Regions from separate parts of the Mesorhizobium sp. M1D.F.Ca.ET.043.01.1.1 genome, predicted to be linked through region 2. Evidence: predicted binding sites of a transcription regulator. Region 2 holds the regulator's gene; the other holds the start of a gene.

Region 1 (7,622 bases), 690 kb from region 2:
GCCGGCACGCGCGCGGCGCTGACCCAAAAGCTTGCCGATTTCGAGAAGAAGGGCTCCGACCAGATCGTCGTCGCCACCATCCCCAGCCTTGGCGGCGAGGAGATCGAGCCCTACGCCAACCGCCTGTTCCGCTTCTGGAAGCTCGGCCAGGCCAAGGAGAACAACGGCGTTCTGCTGCTGGTGGCGCCGAACGACCGCAAGATGCGCATCGAGGTCGGCTATGGGCTGGAAGGCACGTTGACCGACCTGCACACCAAGCTGATCATCGAAAACGACATGGTGCCGGCCTTCCGCGCCGGCGACTTCTCCGGCGGCATCACGAAGGCCGTCGACGACATGATCATGGTGCTGGAGGGCAATCCGGAGGAGCTGGAGGCGCGCGGCAAGCGCAACGAGCAGGCGCCGTTCAACTCCGACGACCTGTTCTTCGCCATCTTCATCACCATCTGGGCGCTGATCTTCTTCGGCAGCATCGCGCTGACGGTGCTGCCGCCGATCTTCGGCCAGAGGATCGGGCCGGGCCGCTATCGCTGGCTCGGCATGACCTTCGAGCCTGGACGGCGGTCGTCGTCCAGCGGCGGCAGCTGGTCGTCAGGCGGCGGAGGCTGGTCCTCCGGAGGGGGTGGCGGCGGTTTTTCCGGCGGCGGCGGCTCGTCGGGCGGCGGCGGCTCTTCGGGAAGCTGGTGAGGACCATGGCAACGCGACCGATCAGCCCTGAGGACCATGACCGCATCGCCGAGGCGATCCGCGCCGCAGAGGCCAAGACCGCCGGCGAGATATATTGCGTGGTGGCGCAATCCAGCGACGGCTATTTCTTTCCGGCCGCGTTCGCGGCGGCTTTGGCCACGCTCATCGTCAGCCTTGCGGTCGCCTACGGGCTGGAAGCCTGGTGGCTGACCATCCGGCTGCCGCATTTCGTGCTTGCCGAGATTCTGGCGCTGGGCTGCATGCTCGCGCTTCTATGGGCGCTGCCCGGCTGGCGCATCCATCTCGTGCCGAGGCGGCTGCGCTACCAGGCGGCTCACGCCAATGCGATGAAGCAATTCCTTGCCCGCAACGTCCATCGCACGAGCGCGCGCACCGGCGTGCTGATCTTCGTCTCGATCGCCGAGCGCTATGCCGAAGTGGCCGCCGACAGCGGCATCGACGCAAAGGTCGGCCAGCATGTCTGGGACGGCGTGGTGCGGGAGCTCACCCGGCACGCCGGCGACGACCGACTCGCCGACGGTTTCGTCAAGGCGATCGAATCGGTCGGCGCGGTGCTCGCCGAGCATTTCCCGGTCACCGAAGGCGACACCAACGAGCTGGACGACCACCTCGTCGAAATCTGACCGGACCTGTCCGTAACTGCCCTGCCGAACGCCGTTTTCCGGGCTTCCGATGCCGGCAATTTCGCTTGTGCGAAAGCGCGGGCGCGACAGAGCGAACTCTTTGCAATCAGGCGAAGCGGGTCTATGGTTAACAAATCATGAACACGCTGACGATCGACATCCGCAAAGCCGACCCTCGCGATGCACCCGCCATCGCCGAAGTGCATCAGGAAGCGTGGCGCGGCGCCTATTGCGGCATCATCCCGCACCGCACGCTGACGGCCATGATCAATCGCCGTGGCCCGGACTGGTGGGCGAACGCGATTCGCCGCGCGGCCACGGTGCTGGTCGTCGAGATCGGCGGCACGATCGCCGGCTACGCCACGATCGGCAAGAACCGCGCCCGCGAACTCAGGCAGCAGGGCGAGATCTATGAACTTTACCTGCGGCCGGAGTACCAGGGCATCGGGCTTGGCAGCCGGCTGTTCAAGGCGGCGCGGACGCGCCTTGCCGACCATGGCCTCAAAGGCCTGGTGGTGTGGGCGCTGGAAGACAATCACAACGCCTTGGCCTTCTATGCCGGCAATGGCGGCCGCGACATCGCCGAAGGCGTCGAGGTCTTCGAGCAGAAGGCGCTGAAGAAAGTCGCCTTCGTCTGGGAATGACGGGACACCGTCAAAGCGCGTCGCGCCGCGACGCGCCTTAAGTTTCTGTCTCGACGCATGTCGTTCTCCCCAAAACCGCTGCGCACTTTTGGCCGACATGCATTACAACCCATCACAAACTGTGCGCTTCCAATAGCGTTCAGCACCATTCGCCGCATTGCACCATGACGCGTGTCCCGCTATCGATCTCACAAGATTGAGAGGGATTTGCGCCATGCGTATCGAAGCCGTGCCCACCGGGAAGAACCCGCCTGACGACATCAACGTCATCATCGAGGTGCCGATCGGCGGCGAGCCGATCAAGTACGAGATGGACAAGGAGGCCGGCACGCTGTTCGTCGACCGCTTCTTGCACACCTCCATGCGCTATCCCGGCAATTACGGCTTCGTGCCGCACACGCTGTCGGGCGACGGCGATCCGATCGACGTGCTGGTCTGCAACACGCGCGCGCTGGTGCCGGGCTGCGTCATCAATGTGCGCCCGATCGGCGTGCTGATCATGGAAGACAATGCCGGCCAGGACGAGAAGGTGATCGCGGTGCCGTCGCCGAAGCTGACGCTGCGCTACGAGAACGTCACCGAATACACGCATCTGCCGGAAATCACCCGCCAGCAGGTGCAGCACTTCTTCGAGCACTACAAGGACCTCGAGCCCGGCAAATGGGTCAAGATCGAGGGCTGGCACGATTCCAAATACGCCAAGAAGATGATCGTCGACGCAATCGAGCGGGCGAAGGCCAGCAAATAATCAGTTGTCGACCCGGCCGAAGTCGGGGACGTTGCCGATCAGCTCGCGCTTGTCCTTGCCGCAAGCAAAGCTCTTCGCCTTTTCGTCGGCGAGCTTGCGCGCCTGGTCGTTGGCCTCGGCATTGCCGGTGGCGAGCACCAGGCCGATGGTGCAGCCCTCATGCTCCTCCGGCTGCGCGACCTTGGCGACAACCAGCACCTCGGTCGGCTTGTTCTCGTTTTCGGGATTGCTGATCTCGCGGCGGTGAATGACGGCGAAGGGGATGGCCTTGTCGCCGTTGGTTTCGATGCGCCACTCGACCTTGGCTCCAGAGGAATTGAAGGCGGAAAAGCTTTCCCACACCGCGGTCATGTCGTCGGAGGGAAAGCCGTAATAGACGGACTCGCGCGCGTCGTCGTAGCCGACCAGCACCGGATAGCCGCGATAGCCCGCGCAGGCGAGGCTCGCCCAATCGCCGTCGCCTTCTTCCGCCTGTGCATAGGTGACGCAATCCTTCTTCCAGTCGAGATCGGTGTAGGCGCTGGAAATGTCGCCGGCATGCGCTGCCGGGCACAAAGCGACAAGGCCAAGAAGGATCAGAAGCGCACGCATTGCGGGACATCTCCGGTGAAGGTCGCCGCAGCCTAGAGCAATCCCAGGAAAAGTGTGAGCGGTTTTCCGTCCGGAATTGCGTAAAAACAAGGAGATAGGGCGTTTCGCCGTTTCCGTGAAACGGTGAAACGCGCTAGCGCCAATCGCTATTTCTTCAAGCTGGCTTCGATCAGCAGATCGGCGTTGCGGGCGACCGACGCCGCCGGTCCGCCGAGGCCGAACAACTGGCCGCTGATATAGGCGCCCTCGATCAACAGCAGCAGTCCGTCGCCGAGCGTGTCGGCATCCGCCGCGCCCATCGCCGCCGCCATGGCGCGCAGGCGACGGCGCAGTTCGACTTTGTTGTTCTCGCTCACCACCCGCGCCGGATGACCGTGCTCGGGATACTCGACCGCCGCATTGGTCATGCCGCAGCCGCGATAGTCCGGCTTCTGCGTGCGCTTGCCGACGCGGGTGAGGAAGGCGACGATCTGGGCGCGCGGATTGCCGGGATGCGCGTCGACGGCTTCGTCGAAACGCTCCCAGAATTCCAGGTCATACTTGCGCAGATAAGAGGCGGCGAGCTCGTCCTTGGACGGGAAGGTGCGGTAGAGGCTGGGCTTGGTGACGCCGGCGCGCTTGACGATCTCGTCGACGCCGATCGCGCGGATGCCTTCGCGATAGAACAGGTCGCGCGCCACGTCGAGGATCTTGTCGGCGGCCTTCGGATGCGCTGGCGCGTGATCCCCGCTGATGGATGCTTCAATTTTTTTGTCCGATGGCATGCAACGACTCGCTTGACAATGTTACTGACCGGTACGTATTCATAGCGCCATCTAATTGCAACGTACCGGTCAGTAACATGATAGCTCAGTCTCGTCCGTTTGGCCAGCGCTACGCTTTCGTCGTGGTCGGCGTCATCTTTCTCTGCCTGCTGATCGCCGCCGGGCTGCGATCCGCGCCGTCGGTGATGATGCTGCCGCTGGAGGAGAGCTTCGGCTGGCGGCGCGATGTCGTCTCGCTGGCTGCAGCGGTCGGCATCTTCCTCTATGGCCTGACCGGGCCGTTTGCCGCCGCGCTGATGGAGCGGATCGGGCTGCGCCGCACGCTGCTTGCGTCGCTGCTGGTGATGTCGGGTTCGACGGCGCTCAGCCTGCTGATGACCAAGCCATGGCATCTGCTGATCACATGGGGCGTGTTTTCCGGCATCGGCTCGGGTGCGGTCGCTACAGTGCTCGGCGCCACCATCGTCAATCGCTGGTTCAAGACCAATCGCGGCCTGGTGATGGGGCTGATGTCAGCCTCAAGCGCCACCGGCCTGCTGGTATTCCTGCCGCTGCTCGCCTCGTTGGCCCAGGCGGGCGGCTGGAAGCCGGTCGCCATCGCCATCGCTATCGCCACCGCCGCCCTGGTGCCGCTGGTCTATCTACTGGTGCCGGAGCGCCCGGCCTCGATCGGCCAGGTGCGCTATGGCGCCGACGCCGACGATGTGCCGCCAGTGTCGCCGGCCTCGCAAGGCAATTTCCTGGCGCATACGCTCAACACGCTGCGCCGCGCCGCCGGCACGCGCGTATTCTGGTACCTGTTCGCCACCTTCTTCATCTGCGGCTTCACCACCAACGGTCTCGTCGGCACGCATCTCATCTCCTTCTGCGGCGACATGGGGATCGGCGAGGTGCAGGCGGCCGGCTTGTTGTCGCTGATGGGGATTTTCGACCTGATCGGCACGACGCTGTCCGGCTGGCTCACCGACCGCTTCGACCCGCGCAAGCTGCTCGGCGTCTACTATGCGATCCGCGGACTGTCGCTGATCTACCTGCCCTATTCCGGCTTCTCGGCGGTCAGCCTGATCATCTTCGCCGTGCTCTATGGGCTCGACTGGATCGCCACCGTGCCGCCGACGCTGCGGCTGGCCAACGAAGCCTTCGGCGACCGCAGCGGCCCGATCGTGTTCGGCTGGATCGTCGCCGGCCACCAGGTGGGTGCGGCCGCGGCTGCTGCCTTCGGCGGCACCATGCGCGAGCTGCAGGGCAACTACGAGCTCGCCTTCCTGATCGCCGGCATGACGGGCATCGCGGCGGCCTGTATCTCGCTGCTGATCAACACGAGCAGGCCGGCCTTCGAGCCGGAGCCGCAGGCGGCGTAGGGCGCGACTTTTCCTTCTCCCCTTGTGGGAGAAGGTGTCGCCGAAGGCGACGGATGAGGGGTGCTCCAGGGAACGCCACCGTCTCACTCAGTCGCGCACCCCTCATCCGTCTCGGCGCCGCGCGCCGATCCACCTTTTCCCGCAAGGGGAGAAGGAAAAGTGCACTGTTATCAAAACTTCATGGTTCCGATATGCGCCTGAAACATTGAGGCGAGAGCTTGGCGGTCGCGTTCAATGCCATCCGGAGACAGCCATGAACAAGCTCTCGTTGACCCGCCGCGCTTTCGTCACTTCGGCCAGCGCCTTTGGCCTTGTCGGCGCCTCCGGCCTCGCGCTGCCCTATTATTCCCGCGCCAGCCAGCGCCCGGCCTTCACCCACGGCGTCCAGTCCGGCGATGTCGACGCCACCTCCGGCATGGTCTGGACGCGCACCGATCGCCCGGCGCGCGTCATGTATGAAGTGTCGACGACGGAAAGCTTCACTGACGCGACAAAGCTGGCGCCGCTCGATACCTCGCCCGCCAGCGACTACACCGTGAAGCGGCTGCTCACCGACCTCGCCGCCGACCAGGATATCTTCTACCGCATGGTCGCCGCCGATCTTTCCGACATCAATGCCGTCTCCGAGCCGATCGTCGGCCGCTTCCGCACCGCGCCGGCCTCCAAGCGCGACGTGCGCTTCGCCTGGTCCGGCGACACCGCCGGACAGGGCTGGGGCATCGACGAGACCGGCATGAAGACCTATTCCACCATCGCCAAGCACACGCCTGACTTCTTCCTGCATTCCGGCGACACGATCTATGCCGACGGCGCGATGAAGGACGAGGTCGACCTGCCCGGCGGCGGCAAGTGGAAGAACGTCGTCATGATCGACGGCAAGCGCAAGGTCGCCGAGACGCTGGACGAGTACCGCGACCAGTGGAAGTACAACATGTTGGACAAGCATGTGCTTGGCCTCTCCGCCATCTGCCCGACCTTCTACCAGTGGGACGACCACGAGGTGCTGAACAACTGGTCGGATTCGAAGGACCTGACCGCCGACAACCGCTACACGGAAAAGTCCATCCATGTGCTGGCGGCCCGCGCGGCGCGCGCCTTCCACGAGATGACGACCATCCGCTACGAGCCGTCGGAGCCCGGCCGCGTCTACCGCAAGATCGCCCACGGCCCGCTGCTCGACGTATTCTTCCTCGACATGCGCTCCTATCGCGGGCCGAACGGTCCGGGCATGGAGGAAACGCTGACGCCGAAGTCGCGCATGCTCGGCGAGCAGCAGACCAAGTGGCTGAAGCGGGAACTGGCCAATTCCAAGGCGACGTGGAAGATCATCGCCGCCGACATGCCTCTTGGCCTGGTCGTATGGAACGACGCCACCAAGAAGGCCGGCGCCGAGGCGGTCAGCAATGGCGACAATGGCGCGCCGAAGGGCCGCGAGCTCGAATTCGCCGATCTGCTGCGCTACATCAAGAACGCCGGCATCACCAACACGGTATGGCTCACCGCCGACGTGCACTACACGGCGGCGCATTACTACAACCCCGACAAGGCGCAGTTCCAGGATTTCAACCCGTTCTGGGAATTTGTCTCCGGCCCGATCCATGCCGGCACATTCGGCCCCAACGACCTCGACATGACGTTCGGGCCGGAGCTGAAGTTCATCAAGGCGCCGACCGCCGAGCAGGGCCAGAACCTGCCGCCGTCCGCCGGGCTGCAGTTCTTCGGGCTGGTCGATATTTCCGGCGCCACCGAGCAGCTCACCGTGCGGCTGATGGATCGCGACGACAACGAACTCTACAAGGTCACGCTCGATCCGGTGCGCTCGGCTTGAGGCTCTTTTCCTGGGAGACGACGACCGCGGAAGCGGTCGTCAATCCGGATAGCAGGTCGCTGGAACGTTCGGCCAGACGGCTGTATCGCAGTTGGCGGCCTTCTGGCGCTGCTTGAAGGCGGCGCTGACCGGGCCGGTGACGATCGGGTCGACACCGTCAGGGGCGTCGGCGAACATCTGCTGCGCGGTCTTGGCGTCAGGCGGTGAGATCGGGTCAGCTTCCCTCAGAGCCGTCGCCGACTGCGCCACACCGGCCGCAAGCAGCACGCCAAGCGCTGCCCATGCCAAAACCGGACGCAATCTGGACATCTGATCGGTCATGAACATCGAACCGCCCAACCCTTCAAAGGTTCCG
Region 2 (7,622 bases):
TCGATACGGTGCCGGCGGTGCTGAAGGAATCAGCCTACGGCATCGGCTGCACGACCTGGGAAGTGACCCGGCGCGTGACCATTCCCTACACCCGCGTCGGCATCATGGGCGGCGTCATGCTCGGCCTCGGCCGCGCGCTCGGCGAGACGATGGCCGTCACCTTCGTCATCGGCAACGCGCACCGCATCAGCGCCTCGCTGTTTGCGCCGGGCACGACGATCTCGGCGACCATCGCCAACGAATTCACCGAGGCCGACGGCGAGCTCTATACGTCCTCGCTGGTCTCGCTCGGCCTGATCCTGTTCATCATCACCTTCATCATACTCGCGCTCGCACGCTACATGCTGTTGCGCATCGATAGCCGCACGGGAGCCTGACCGATGTCGACAGCCGCATCGCTCCACCAGAGCCGCAAGCGCAAGAACGCCGTGATGATGGCGCTGTGCGTCGTCGCCGCGGGCATCGGTCTTGCCTGGCTGGCGCTGATCCTCGGCGCGCTGATCTACAAGGGCGTCTCCGGTGTCTCGCTGGCGGTCTTTACCGAGATGACGCCGCCGCCCGGCGACGCCGGCGGCCTGCTCAACGCCATCTACGGCAGCATCGTGATGACCATCATCGGCATCATCGTCGGCACGCCGATCGGCGTGCTGGCCGGCACCTACATGGCCGAGTACGGGCGCTTCTCGCGTCTCACCACGGTGGTGCGTTTCATCAACGACATCCTTTTGTCGGCGCCGTCGATCATCGTCGGCCTGTTCGTCTATGAGCTGATGGTGCGGCCGATGGGGCATTTCTCGGCGATCGCCGGCGCGGTGGCGCTGTCCATCTTGGTGATCCCCGTCGTGGTGCGCACCACCGAGGACATGCTCAACCTTGTGCCCAACGCGCTGCGCGAAGCCGGCACCGCCATCGGCGCGCCGCGCTGGGTGGTGATCCGCTCCGTCGCCTATCGTGCCGCGCTTTCCGGCATCGTCACCGGCATATTGCTGGCGATCGCCCGCATTTCAGGCGAGACGGCGCCGCTGCTGTTCACCGCGCTCAACAACCAGTTCTGGTCGAGCAATCTCAACGCGCCGATGGCCAGCCTGCCGGTGACCATCTTCCAGTTCGCGCTCAGCCCCTATGAGGAATGGCAGCAACTGGCCTGGACGGGCGCACTCATAATCACCCTGACGGTTCTCGGGCTGAGCATTTTCGCCCGCAGCCTTACCGGACGCAGAGAGGACAGATGAAACCGATGTTGTCCACCGACCTTAACGTAGCCGAGACGGCCGTCGAAAAGGCCAAGATCGAGGTCAAGAACCTCAACTTCTTCTATGGCCAGTCGAAGGCGCTGAAGGACATCAACCTGTCACTGCCGGAGCGCAGCGTCACCGCCTTCATCGGGCCGTCGGGCTGCGGGAAGTCGACGCTGCTGCGCGTGCTGAACCGAATCTACGAACTCTACCCGAAGCAGAGCGCCGAAGGCCAGGTGCTGCTCGACGGCAAGAACATCCTCGACCGCTCGCAGGACCTCAACCTGCTCAGGACCAAGATCGGCATGGTGTTCCAGAAGCCGACGCCGTTCCCGATGTCGATCTACGAGAACATCGCCTTCGGCGTCCGGCTGTATGAGAAGATCAGCAAGGCCGAGATGGACAACCGGGTCGAGTCGGCGCTGAAGCGGGCGGCGCTGTGGAACGAGGTCAAGGACAAGCTCAACGCCAGCGGCCAGAGCCTTTCGGGTGGCCAGCAGCAGCGGCTCTGCATCGCCCGCACGGTGGCGGTGAAGCCGGAGGTCATCCTGCTCGACGAGCCGGCATCGGCGCTCGATCCGCTGTCGACGGCCAAGATCGAGGAGCTGATCGACGAGCTGCAGGCCGACTACACGATCGTGATCGTCACCCACAACATGCAGCAGGCGGCGCGTGTGTCGCGGCAGACGGCGTTCATGTATCTCGGCGAGCTGGTCGAGTTCGACCGGACCGAGAAGATCTTCACCTCGCCTCGCGAGAAGCGCACCCAGGACTACATCACCGGCCGCTTCGGCTGAGTTCATACGAGGACATCATCATGGCCCATACGGTCGCTTCCTTCGACGAGGATCTGAGGCAGATCAGCCAGCTTATCCGTGACATGGGCGATCTTGCCGGGTCGATGGTCGGCGCGTCGACCAAGGCTCTGCTCAACTCCGACAACGCGATGGCGCAGCGCGTGGTCTCCGACGATGCCATCATGGACGCGCGGCAGCGCGAGCTCGACGACCGCGCCATCACGCTGATCGCCAAACGCCAGCCGATGGCCGACGACCTGCGCAGCGTGGTCGGCGCCATCCGCATGGCCGGCGACCTCGAGCGCATCGGCGACCTTGCCAAGAACATCGCCAAGCGCGTCGGCTCGGTCGGCGTCAGCGCCGCGCCGCGCGACCTGTCGCACTCCATCGATTCGATGGCGCAGCTGGTGCTGATCCAGGTCCAGGGCGTGATCGAGGAATATACGGCGGGCGACGCCACGGCGCTCGCCAAGCTGCGCAACGACGACGAGCGCATCGACGTCAAATACACCTCCGTCTTCCGCGAGCTCCTGACCTACATGATGGAAGACCCGCGCAACATCACGGCTTGCACGCATCTTTTGTTCTGCGCCAAGAATCTGGAGCGCATCGGCGACCATGTGACCAATATCGCCGAGAACGCCTATTATGTGCTGACCGGCACGCAATTGCCCGCGAACCGTCCGAAACAGGACGAGACGGCGATGTCGGCGCCGGCGGCCTGACAGCGAAGGTAGCTCTATATGATCGCGCCACGCATCATGGTGGTGGAGGATGAGGAGCCGCTGGGGGTGCTGCTCCGTTACAACCTCGAATCCGAAGGCTATCAGGTCGAGGTGGTGACCCGCGGCGACGAGGCCGAGATCCGCCTGCAGGAGAACGTGCCTGACCTTCTGGTGCTCGACTGGATGGTGCCGGCGGTTTCCGGCATCGAGCTTTGCCGGCGGCTCAGGATGCGGCCCGAGACCGAACGGCTGCCGATCATCATGCTGACGGCGCGCGGCGAGGAAAGCGATCGCGTGCGCGGCCTCTCGACGGGCGCCGACGACTACCTGGTCAAGCCGTTCTCGACGCCGGAATTCATGGCCCGGGTCAAGGCGCTGCTGCGTCGCGCCAAACCGGAGGTGCTGTCCAGCGTGCTCAAGGTCGGCGACATCGTGCTCGACCGCGAATCGCACCGCGTCTACCGCAAGAAGAGCGAGATCAGGCTCGGCCCGACCGAGTTCCGGCTTCTCGAATTCATGATGCGGCATCCCGGCCGGGTGTTCTCGCGCAGCCAGCTGCTCGACAATGTCTGGGGCGAGACGATCTATATCGACGAGCGCACGGTGGACGTGCATGTAGGACGCCTGCGCAAGGCGGTCAACAACGGCCGCATGCCGGATGTCATCCGCACCATCCGCGGGGCGGGTTACGCGATCCGCGAGGATTAGGGATATGCTGATATTCAGGTGAGGCCGGCCTGCGAATGGCGGCTTCCTGCGCTTCCGGTACTCACGTACCTAAAGTACGCTCCGTTCCGGTTCTCGGAATCCACCATTCTCGATTCGGCATATCCCGGCGCTTGAGCTTGTGGCTTATGCGACGTGCTTGCCCGTTCTTGCCTGAACGCCCGGCGCGAAGATCTCCTGGTCGACGAAGGTCAGCGCGCGCATGGCGCAGCCTTCGCGGATCAGCGGCAATTCGTTCGGCTCGGTATCGAAGGAGATCGACTGCGAATGCTGGCCGCCGGCGGTCTGGGCGATCGCCTCGCGCAGCGCCGGCTCGATCAGGTCGAAGGCGGCGGCGCTGACGCCGACCATGGCGACCGGCGCCGGGTCGATCAGCGCGAACAGGCTGCCGAGGCTGAAGCCCAGGGCCTCGCCCGCCCGGCGATAGGCCTCGCGCTCCGGACCATCCTTCTCGCGCGCCTTGGCGGCGAGCGCGCGCATGTCGGCATCGCCGACATCGACCGGCTCTGCATCCTCGCTCATCTTCATGGCGCTGCGCCAGATGGCGTAGTTGCCGGCATAGGCCTCGACGCAGCCGCGCCGTCCGCAGCGGCAGAGCGCGCCGCCCGGACGGTGGATCATGTGGCCGAACTCGCCGCCCGAGGAGTGCGTGCCGGTGAACAGCTCGCCCTTCAGCACCAGCCCCATGCCGATGCCGTGCGAGAGCAGGATGGCGATGAAATTGTCGCGATAGCGGTCGGGGTCGCGCCATTGCAGCGCCACCGCCATCATGTTGCAGTCGTTCTCCATGGTCGCCGGGATGCCGAATTCCTTTTCCAGGATGTCGGCGAAGGGAATGTCGGTCAGCGGCGTGATCGGCGACCACAGCATGGCACGGGCATGGGAATCGGTGATGCCCTGGATGCCCATGGCGAGGCGGGCGACGCTGCCGACATCGAGGTCCGGATCCTCCAGCCGGCGCCGCACGATCGCAATGCATTCGCCGATCAGCTCTTCGCGCGGCATGGTAAGGGTATCGAGGCGACGCTGCTCCTCGGCGATGACCTGGCCGGCATAGTCGATGACGGCGACAGAGAGGAAATTCAGCGACAGCACCACCGTCACCACCGCCGCCACCTCGGGATTGAGGGCGAGGCCGACCTGCGGCCGGCCGCGCTTCAGCGAAGCGGTCTCGCTCGGCCTGCTCTCGGCCAGGATGCCTTCCTGGATCAGGTCCGCGCTGATCGCCGAAATGGTCGAGTGGCTGAGTCCGGTGGTTGCGGCGATTTCCGTTCGCGACGGCTGGCCGGCCCGGCGCACGGCCGAAAGCACCATGGCGCGGTTGCGCCGGCGCAGGTCGTCGTGGCGGATTCCGACCGACATTTTCTCCTCCCGGTCAGCGCGGCCTCTTGATAATGCAGGCCGTCGGCGACGCGCCAGATCGGTTCAGTTCCGGACAGAGCCGTCGAACCGCCCTGGATTGTCTCGTTCAATTCCAGCGGAAAGCGTCGCGCTTCCTTGGAACTGTTTTGGGATAGTGGCAGAAGCGGCAGGGACTGTCATTATTTATTGCGGGCCTCGAAAAAAAGTCCGAGGCACCTCAAAAACCATCAGAATCGCAGTTGACAGCGCTTCGGCGTTGCATCACTATTTTTTCGAGGCTCGAAAAAAAGCCTCTGTGCCGGCCTTCGGGCCAGTCTGGGTCGCGCCGCAAGGGCGCAGGGAGGAAATCATGAAGAAATTCGCAACCGCCATGCTGGCGGGTGTCGCCTTGTCGTTGACGCTCGCGTCGGTCGCCGAGGCGAAGGACAAGGTGATCGGCGTTTCCTGGTCGAACTTCCAGGAAGAGCGCTGGAAAACCGATGAAGCGGCGATGAAGAAGGCCATCGAGGCGGCCGGCGACAAGTATATTTCCGCTGACGCGCAGTCCAATCCGGGCAAGCAGCTGACCGACGTCGAAAGCCTGATCTCGCAGGGCGCCAATGCCCTGATCGTGCTGGCGCAGGACGCTTCGGCCATCGGGCCGGCGGTGCAGAAGGCGCTGGACGAGGGCATTCCGGTCGTCGGCTACGACCGGCTGATCGAGAACAAGGACGTCTTCTACCTGACCTTCGACAACAAGGAAGTCGGCCGCATGCAGGCCCGCGAAGTGTTCAAGGTCAAGCCGGAAGGCAACTATGTCTTCATCAAGGGCTCGGGCGCCGACCCGAACGCCGATTTCCTCTTCGCCGGGTCCATGGAAGTGCTGAAGGAAGCCATCGACGGCGGCAAGATCAAGAATGTCGGCGAGGCCTATACCGACGGCTGGCTGCCCGCCAACGCGCAGAAGAACATGGAGCAGTTCCTGACCGCCAACGACAACAAGGTCGATGCGGTGGTGGCGGCCAATGACGGCACCGCCGGCGGCGTCGTCGCCGCGCTGACGGCGCAGGGCCTCGCCGGGACCGTTCCGGTGTCGGGCCAGGACGGCGACCACGCCGCGCTGAACCGCATCGCGCTCGGCACCCAGACCGTGTCGGTGTGGAAGGACGCGCGCGAACTCGGCAAGAACGCCGCCGAGATCGCCTCGCAGCTCGCCGACGGCAAGAAGATGGCCGACATCGCCGGCGCCAAGGATTTCACGACGCCCGGCGGCAACACCGTCAAGTCGCTGTTCCTGACCCCGGTGGCAATCACCAAGGACAATCTCAACGTCGTCATCGACGCCGGCTGGATCAAGAAGGACGAAGTCTGCGCGGGCGTTGCCGCCGGCAGCGTTGCGGTCTGCAACTGAAGCCAGGCCGACAGCGGTTCGAAAGATAGCGCCGCGGCCCCAAAGCCGCGGCGTTCGTCAAAGGGCTTCCCGCTTCAATTGGGCCGGGAAAGCAAATAAAATCGTGGTCCGGCAACCGCGCCAGACGGCAAACCGGTGGGAGGAAATCATGACCGATACGACCTCAAGTACGGTCGCCGCGGACCGGGCACGCGCAGCCGAACTCAGCGCCGCCGGCCGCTTCCTCAAGGCAACCGAACTCGACACGCGCATGCTCGGCATGGTCGGCGCGCTGCTGGTCATCTGGATCGGCATCCACGTCCTGTCGGGCGGGCTTTTCCTGACGCCGCGCAACCTGTGGAACCTGTCGGTGCAGACGTCCTCGGTAGCCATCATGGCGACCGGGATGGTGCTGGTCATCGTCATGCGCAATATCGATCTTTCCGTTGGCTCCGTCGAAGGCGTGGTCGGCATGATCATGGGCGTGGCGCAGGCCGAATTCCTGATCCGGGTCATCGGTCTCGATCTCGGAAATCCCTGGCTGTGGATCATCGCGCTCGCCGCCGGCGTGGTGCTTGGCCTGGCGATCGGCGCGTTCCAGGGCTTCATCATCGCCTATATGGAGGTGCCGGCCTTCATCGTCACGCTGGGCGGCCTGCTGGTCTGGCGCGGATTGGCCTGGATGATCACCAGCGGCCGCACGGTCGCGCCGCTCGACGCCACCTTCCAGTTGATGGGCGGCGGACCGCGCGGCTCGATCGGCGCCACGGCGAGCTGGGTCGTCGGCGTCGTCGCCTGCGCGGCGGTCGCCTTCGCGCTGCTCAACGGCCGCTCGCAGCGCAAGCGGTTCAATTTCCCGCTGCGTCCGGTGTGGGCGGAAGTCTTCCTCGGCGTCGTCGCCTGCGCCGCCATCCTCGGCGCGGTCTCAGTCGCCAATTCCTATCCGTGGCCGGTCGGCATCGTGCGCCAGTACGCCCAGCAGAACGGCGTCACCATTCCCGAAGGCGGTCTGTTCATCGCCCACGGCATCGCCATACCGGTGCTGATGGCGGTCGCGGTCGGCATTGTCATGACCTTCATCACCAGGCGAACCCGCTTCGGCCGCTATGTCTTCGCCATCGGCGGCAATCCGGAGGCGGCCTCGCTCGCCGGCATCAACACGCGCTGGGTGACGATGAAGGTGTTCATGATCATGGGCGTGCTGGCCTCGATCAGCGCCGCCATCTCGTCGGCGCGCCTCAACGCCGCCACCAACGCGCTGGGCACGCTGGACGAGCTCCTGGTCATCGCCGCCGCCGTCATCGGCGGCACGTCGCTCGCCGGCGGTTCGGGAACCGTGTTGGGGGCCATGCTCGGCGCGCTGCTGATGCAGTCGCTGCAGTCAGGCATGGTGCTGCTCGGCATCGAC

What was found. The regulator PhoB, encoded in region 2, activates phosphate uptake and scavenging genes when phosphate is short. The targets are predictions, from matches to a motif close to TGTCATNNANCTGTCAT.
Region 1: the regulator PhoB is predicted to act here: its motif matches at 5,605-5,621, upstream of EJ067_RS18190 (alkaline phosphatase).

The regions. Positions count from the first base shown of each region.
Region 1 is NZ_CP034444.1:3,696,991-3,704,612, forward strand. Features, by position in the region: gene EJ067_RS18155 (YgcG family protein) at 1-687, shown strand, start outside; gene EJ067_RS18160 (TPM domain-containing protein) at 693-1,331, shown strand; gene EJ067_RS18165 (GNAT family N-acetyltransferase) at 1,469-1,975, shown strand; gene ppa (inorganic diphosphatase) at 2,190-2,723, shown strand; gene EJ067_RS18175 (hypothetical protein) at 2,724-3,314, opposite strand; gene EJ067_RS18180 (TetR/AcrR family transcriptional regulator) at 3,461-4,078, opposite strand; gene EJ067_RS18185 (MFS transporter) at 4,156-5,439, shown strand; gene EJ067_RS18190 (alkaline phosphatase) at 5,693-7,267, shown strand; gene EJ067_RS18195 (hypothetical protein) at 7,307-7,588, opposite strand.
Region 2 is NZ_CP034444.1:4,386,393-4,394,014, forward strand. Features, by position in the region: gene pstC (phosphate ABC transporter permease subunit PstC) at 1-377, shown strand, start outside; gene pstA (phosphate ABC transporter permease PstA) at 381-1,232, shown strand; gene pstB (phosphate ABC transporter ATP-binding protein PstB) at 1,229-2,032, shown strand; gene phoU (phosphate signaling complex protein PhoU) at 2,050-2,757, shown strand; gene phoB (phosphate regulon transcriptional regulator PhoB) at 2,776-3,465, shown strand; gene EJ067_RS21320 (ROK family transcriptional regulator) at 3,610-4,845, opposite strand; gene xylF (D-xylose ABC transporter substrate-binding protein) at 5,195-6,235, shown strand; gene EJ067_RS21330 (sugar ABC transporter permease) at 6,384-7,622, shown strand, end outside.